2 linked regions of the Piscinibacter gummiphilus genome follow. The protein of the gene in region 1 binds, or shares a complex with, the protein of each later gene. Links are inferred from orthologs where the notes say so. Each region holds a gene or a part of one and is shown on either strand. Other genes may lie near its edges.

The links.
Region 2: the proteins of xseA (region 1) and A4W93_RS19505 are in contact, whole or in part, in a cryo-EM structure (PDB 8TXR), measured with the Escherichia coli proteins. The link is inferred for Piscinibacter gummiphilus from one-to-one orthologs.

What each region holds. Positions count from the first base shown.
Region 1 is NZ_CP015118.1:3,175,423-3,178,554, forward strand. What follows is about bases 254-3,072. They hold xseA (exodeoxyribonuclease VII large subunit), read left to right. Parts: upstream 254-890; coding sequence 891-2,255; downstream 2,256-3,072. Other genes in these bases: A4W93_RS14195 (MotA/TolQ/ExbB proton channel family protein), read right to left, coding at 254-499; A4W93_RS14205 (superoxide dismutase), read left to right, coding at 2,334-2,915; A4W93_RS14210 (DUF192 domain-containing protein), read right to left, coding at 3,013-3,072. In the rest of the region: more of A4W93_RS14195, read right to left, coding at 1-253; more of A4W93_RS14210, read right to left, coding at 3,073-3,132. UniProt on the Escherichia coli protein: Bidirectionally degrades single-stranded DNA into large acid-insoluble oligonucleotides, which are then degraded further into small acid-soluble oligonucleotides.
Region 2 is NZ_CP015118.1:4,305,796-4,308,811, reverse strand. What follows is about bases 7-2,709. They hold A4W93_RS19505 (exodeoxyribonuclease VII small subunit), read left to right. Parts: upstream 7-1,088; coding sequence 1,089-1,331; downstream 1,332-2,709. Other genes in these bases: dxs (1-deoxy-D-xylulose-5-phosphate synthase), read left to right, coding at 2,248-2,709; A4W93_RS19500 (polyprenyl synthetase family protein), read left to right, coding at 1,328-2,248; A4W93_RS19510 (aromatic ring-hydroxylating oxygenase subunit alpha), read right to left, coding at 7-848. In the rest of the region: more of A4W93_RS19510, read right to left, coding at 1-6; more of dxs, read left to right, coding at 2,710-3,016. UniProt on the Escherichia coli protein: Bidirectionally degrades single-stranded DNA into large acid-insoluble oligonucleotides, which are then degraded further into small acid-soluble oligonucleotides.

The sequences.
Region 1 (3,132 bases):
TCAGGCCGAAGGCGGTGTTGTAGAGCGCGATGGAGATGCCGTGCGCGAGCATGGCCGGGTTCGTGCCGCCGCTCGGGGCCTGGGAACCGAAGATCTCGATCATGCCGATCACGGTGCCCAGCAGGCCCAGCAGCGGGGCGGCCGAGGCGATGGTCCCGAGCGTGTTCATGAACCGCTCCATCTTGTGGACGGCGGCACGGCCGGCGTTCTCGAACGTGTTGCGCAGCACTTCCTCGGTGATGCGCGGGTCGGCGATCACGACACGCAGGCCCTGGGCCAGCACGTTGCCGAGGATGGAGTTGTCAGCCAGCTTGTTCACCACGTCGGCGGCCGGCAGGTGGGCGCGCGTGACCGAGACCACTTCCTCGAGCAGCTTCGCGGGCGCGACGCGGGCGGCGCGCAGGCTCGAGAGGCGTTCGATGATGAGCGTCAGGGCGACGATGGAGCAGAGAATCAAGGGCCAAATCGGCCAGCCAGCGGCTTGTATGATCGAAAACAATCCGGTCCTCTTTGCAGTTTTTCTCGCGTGCGATGGGGGCCCGGTGAGCCCGGGCGGAGACGCGCGATTATGGCCTGAAGGAACACGAAGTTCGCACCCTTGTGCAACGCTTCGTAGTTGCCATCCGGGTATGCCCGCAATCCGGTGACGGCAGTTCTCCGAAAGGTCCACCGCAACTGTGGATAACTTTGTGGGCAACCGGGCTGGGAAGTGCCGGAAGCCGCGAAAAATCAGGGCCTTCATCAGATTGCTCAAAGTTTAGGCATGAAATTCTTGTTGAAAATCAAGCACTTGCACGATCGTGAAAGCACCGTGACGGTCTCCGCGTCCTGCCGACGCGCATCGGCTGGGCTTGTGGAGTTCTCGGCCCGCGCCAACGCTGGTTTTCCCCATGATTGACGCCGCGGAGCCGCGTCGCGAGCGGATGGTGTGGGGTGTGGCCGCGCTGGTGCATGCCGTGGCGGACACGCTCGCCGCGCGCTACGCGTCGTGCACGGTGCGGGGCGAGCTGTCGGGCTTCACTAAGGCCGGCAGCGGCCACTGCTACCTGAGCCTGAAGGACGCCGACGGGGGCAACGCGCTGCTGCGCTGCGCGATGTTCCGTCGCACGGCGGCGATGCTCGACTTCGTGCCGCGCGACGGGCAGCTCGTCGAGGTGCGCGGCCGGGTCGCGGTGTACGAGCCGCGCGGCGACCTGCAGTTCGTCGTGGAGGCCATGCGGCCGGCCGGGGCCGGCGCGCTGTTCGAGCAGTTCCTGCGGCTGAAGGCACGGCTGGAGGCCGAGGGGCTCTTCGACGACGAGCTCAAGCGGGCGCTGCCGCCGTACCCTCGGTCGGTGGGCGTGGTCACGTCGCTGGGCGCGGCCGCGCTGCACGACGTGCTCACCGCGCTGCGCCGCCGTGCGCCCCATGTGTCGGTGGTGCTGTACCCGAGCCTGGTGCAGGGCGCCGATGCGCCTCCGGCGCTCGTGGCCGCCATCGAGGAGGCGGGGCGGCGCGCCGAGGTCGACACGCTGATCGTGTGCCGGGGCGGCGGATCGCTCGAGGACCTGTGGGCCTTCAACGATGAACGGGTCGTGCGCGCCGTGGCGGCGTGCCCGCTGCCCGTGGTGTGCGGCGTGGGCCACGAGACCGACGTCACGCTGAGCGACCTCGCCGCCGACGTGCGCGCGCCCACGCCCACCGCGGCGGCCGAACTCGTCTCGCCCACGCGCGAGGGCGGGCTGGCCGTGCTGGCCACGCTCGCCGGGGTCATGTCGAACCGCGTGCACCAGGTGCTCGACACGCAGGCCCAGCGCCTCGACCGCGCGACGATGCGCCTGATGCGGCCGGCCGACGGCGTGCGGCGGCATGCGCAGCGCCTGACCCTGCTGGCGCAACGCCTCGGCGCGTCCACGCGCCAGGTGGTGCGCGAGCAGGGGCAGCGCCACGACACGCTCGCCGCGCGGCTGCTGCGGGCCACCACCGTCGTGCACGCCCGCCAGCCGGCACGGCTGGACGCGCTCGCCGGACGCCTGTCGCGCGCGGTGGCGGTGTCGCGCGACACGCGCCAGGCCCGGCTGGCCGCGCTCGGTTCGCGCCTCGAAACACTCGATCCGAAGCGGGTGCTGTCGCGCGGGTACGCGTGGCTGGAGGATGCGCAGGGCCAGGCGGTCACCGCGGCGGCGAGCCTGTCGCCGGGCCAGTCGGTGCGGGCCGTGCTGGCCGACGGCGCGGTGGTCGCGGAGGTGCGGCAGGTGGACGTCGACCCGACCTAAACCCGGCCTCCCCGACAAGGGCGGATCCGCTGCCTACAATCATCGGGTCAAACCCCCGAAACCCTGAAAGGAACAAGCATGGAACACACCCTGCCGGCACTGCCGTATGCCCAGGACGCCCTGGCCCCGCACCTGAGCAAGGAAACGCTCGAGTACCACTACGGCAAGCACCACAACGCCTACGTGGTGAACCTGAACAACCTGCAGAAGGGCACGGAGTTCGAGAACCTGTCGCTCGAGGACATCATCAAGAAGTCCTCCGGTGGCATCTACAACAACGCCGCCCAGATCTGGAACCACACGTTCTTCTGGAACAGCATGAAGCCGAACGGCGGTGGCGAGCCCAAGGGCGCGCTGGCCGCGGCCATCGAAGCCAAGTTCGGCAGCTTCGCCGCCTTCAAGGAAGCCTTCACGAAGAGCGCCGTCGGCAACTTCGGTTCCGGCTGGACGTGGCTCGTGAAGAAGCCGGACGGCTCGGTGGACATCGTCAACACGGGCGCCGCCGGCACCCCGCTGACCACCGCCGACAAGGCGCTGCTGACCATCGACGTGTGGGAACACGCCTACTACATCGACTACCGCAACCTGCGCCCGAAGTTCGTCGAGACGTTCCTGACGTCCCTCGCCAACTGGGACTTCGCGGAAAAGAACTTCGCCTGAACGCCGGTCCCGCGGCCCAGGCCGCGGGACCCGTGACGCCGAATGGGAAAGGGCCGGTCGATGACCGGCCCTTTTTCCCTTGTGGGGATGTGGCGCCTCAGCGCTTGAAGGGTTCGCCCGTCAGCTGCGACCCGGCCTTGATGCCCCGCTTGGCGAACCAGCCCTGGTTCATCTCGAGCACGAAGCGCACGGGCTTGGTCGAGCAGTGGGAGTCGAG
Region 2 (3,016 bases), 1.1 Mb from region 1 along the record:
TTCGGGTACAGCGCCGAGACCACCAGCACGTGCGGATACCACTCGATCATGATGTTCGGGTAGTACGTGAGCCAGATGGCCCCGCGCTCGGGCGGCACGCCGTCGCGGAACGCGAGCACGGCGTCGTGCCACTTGCGGTACACGTCCGAGCCGGCCTTCACGAGGGCGTTGTTGGTGCCCACGGTCTGCACCGAGTGGTGCCTGCCGAACTCCCACTCGAGGTCGTTGCAGGTGACGAACTGGCTCAGGCCGGGGTGGAACGGGCCCACGTGGTAGTCCTCGAGGTACACCTCGATGAACGTCTTCCAGTTGTAGTCGCACTCGTGCACGTGCACGCGGTCGAGCACGTAGCCGTCGAAGTCGAGCGCGGCGCGGGGGCCGATCTGGCCCAGCTCGGCGGCGATGTCGCGGCCGTTGTCCTCGAAGATCAGCCCGTTCCAGCTGCGCGTCTTGTAGGCGTTCAGGTGGAGGCAGGGGTCTTCGGGGAAATGCGGGGCGCCCACCAGCTGGCCCTTCAGGTCGTAGGTCCAGCGGTGCAGGGGGCACACGATGTTCTTGCCGGTGTTGCCGCGCCCGCGCAGCATCACCGCCTGGCGGTGGCGGCAGACGTTCGACAGCAGCTGGATGCCCTCGGCGGTGCGCACGAGCGCGCGGCCTTCCCCCTCCTGGGGCAGGGCGTAGTGGTCGCCGACCTCGGGCACGGCGAGTTCGTGGCCGAGGTACCGGGGACCGTGCTGGAAGATCAGCTCCATCTCGCGGCGATGGAGGTCGTCGTCGAAGTAGGCTGCTACGGGGAGTTGCGAGCGATGCTGCTCGAGAGCTTCGAGGGTGAGGCTCAGGTCGGACATGATCCCGAGGATCTCCTATAACCGATGTTCACGGCCACCCCCGGGGGGTGACCGCAGGAGTGGGATGTCTCGCTGCGCACGGCGCGCTGTTTTTAGCGAGGCCCCGGATTGTAACGGAAGGAAGGGCATGACGCCGAGCAGCCCTCCGTGCAAGACCCCCATTGCGGGGAAGCTACAGGCGGTAACCCGGGATGTCCCGCCGTGTCCGGCCTGACTACAATCCCCTATTTCCTTCGCACGATGGCCAAAGCTCCCCCCGCCCCGACCGCTGCTCAGCTGCCCGACAGCTATGAAGAAGCCCTGGCCGAGCTGGAACGCCTCGTGGCAGCGATGGAGGGCGGGCAATTGCCGCTCGACGCGCTGCTCGGCAGCTATCGCCGAGGGGCCGAACTGTTGAATTTCTGCCGTTCGAGACTGGACGCCGTGGAAACCCAGGTCCGGTTGCTCGAGGACGGTCAGCTGAAACCCTGGACTGATTCATGAGCTTGTTTTCCGTAGCCGCTGCCTCCGTGCCGCAGTCGGTGCCCTTCGACGCGTGGCTCCGGGCCGAGCTGGACACCGTCGAGTCGGCGCTGTCGGCCTGGGTGCCCGGCACCGCGCCGGCCGGCCTCGGCCAGGCCATGCGCTATGGCGTGCTCGACGGCGGCAAGCGCCTGCGTCCGCTGCTGGTGCTGGCCGCCGCCCAGGCGGTGGGCGGCCACCGCGAGGCCTCGCTGCGCGCCGCCTGCGCGGTCGAGCTGATCCACGCCTATTCCCTCGTGCACGACGACATGCCGTGCATGGACAACGACGTGCTGCGCCGGGGCAAGCCCACCGTGCACGTGCAGTTCGGCGAGGCCCAGGCCATGCTGGCGGGTGACGCCATGCAGGCGCTCGCCTTCGAGGTGCTCACGCCCGACGACGGGGTGCCCGCGGCCCTGCAGGCCAAGTTGTGTTCGCTGCTGGCCCGCTCGGCCGGCCACGCCGGCATGGCCGGCGGCCAGGCCATCGACCTCGCGAGCGTCGGCGTGCCCCTGAACGAGCAGGCCCTGCGCGACATGCACCACCGCAAGACCGGCGCCCTGCTGCAGGGCAGCGTGCTGATGGGGGCCGCCTGCGGCGACCTGCCCCCCGCCGCCTGGTCGGCCCTGGCCGACTACGGCGACGCCGTGGGCCTCGCCTTCCAGGTGGTCGACGACATCCTCGATGTCACGCAGGCCTCGGAAACGCTCGGCAAGACGGCCGGCAAGGACATGGACAACAACAAGCCCACCTACGTGAGCATCCTCGGCCTGCCGGCCGCGCGTGCCCACGCGGAGGAGCTGCGCAACAAGGCGCAGGCGGCGCTCGCGCGAAGCGGCATCGCCAACGTCGAACGCCTGAAGGTGCTGGCCGACAAGGTCGTGGAAAGAGACAACTGATGAACCCCACCCTCCTGCAAAAGATCGACGGCCCGGCCGACCTGCGCGGCTTGTCGCGGCTGGAACTCAAGCAGCTCTCCGCCGAGCTGCGCGAATTCCTGCTGCAGAGCGTCTCGCAGACCGGCGGGCACCTGTCGTCGAACCTGGGCACGGTCGAGCTGACCATCGCGCTGCACCACGTGTTCAACACGCCGCAGGACCGCATCGTCTGGGACGTGGGCCACCAGACCTACCCGCACAAGATCCTCACCGGCCGCCGCGACCGCATGTCGACGCTGCGTCAGCTGGGCGGCCTGTCGGGCTTCCCGCGCCGCGACGAGAGCGAGTACGACACCTTCGGCACCGCCCACTCGTCCACCTCCATCTCGGCCGCGCTCGGCATGGCCGTGGCCGCGAAGATGAAGGGCGAGGACCGCCGCTCCATCGCCGTGATCGGCGACGGCGCCATGACGGCCGGCATGGCCTTCGAGGCCCTGAACAACGCCGGGGTCGCGGGCGCCAACATGATCGTGGTGCTCAACGACAACGACATGTCGATCTCCCCGCCGGTCGGGGCGCTCAACCGCTACTTCGCCCGCCTGATGAGCGGCAAGTTCTACGCCACGGCGCGCGACACCGCGAAGAACGTGCTGAAGAACGCGCCCCCGCTGTTCGAGCTGGCCCGCCGCCTCGAAGAGCACGCGAAGGGCATGGTCGTGCCGTGCACGATCTTCGAGGAGTTCGGCTTCACGTACTTCGGCCCCATCGACGGCCACGACCTCGACTCGC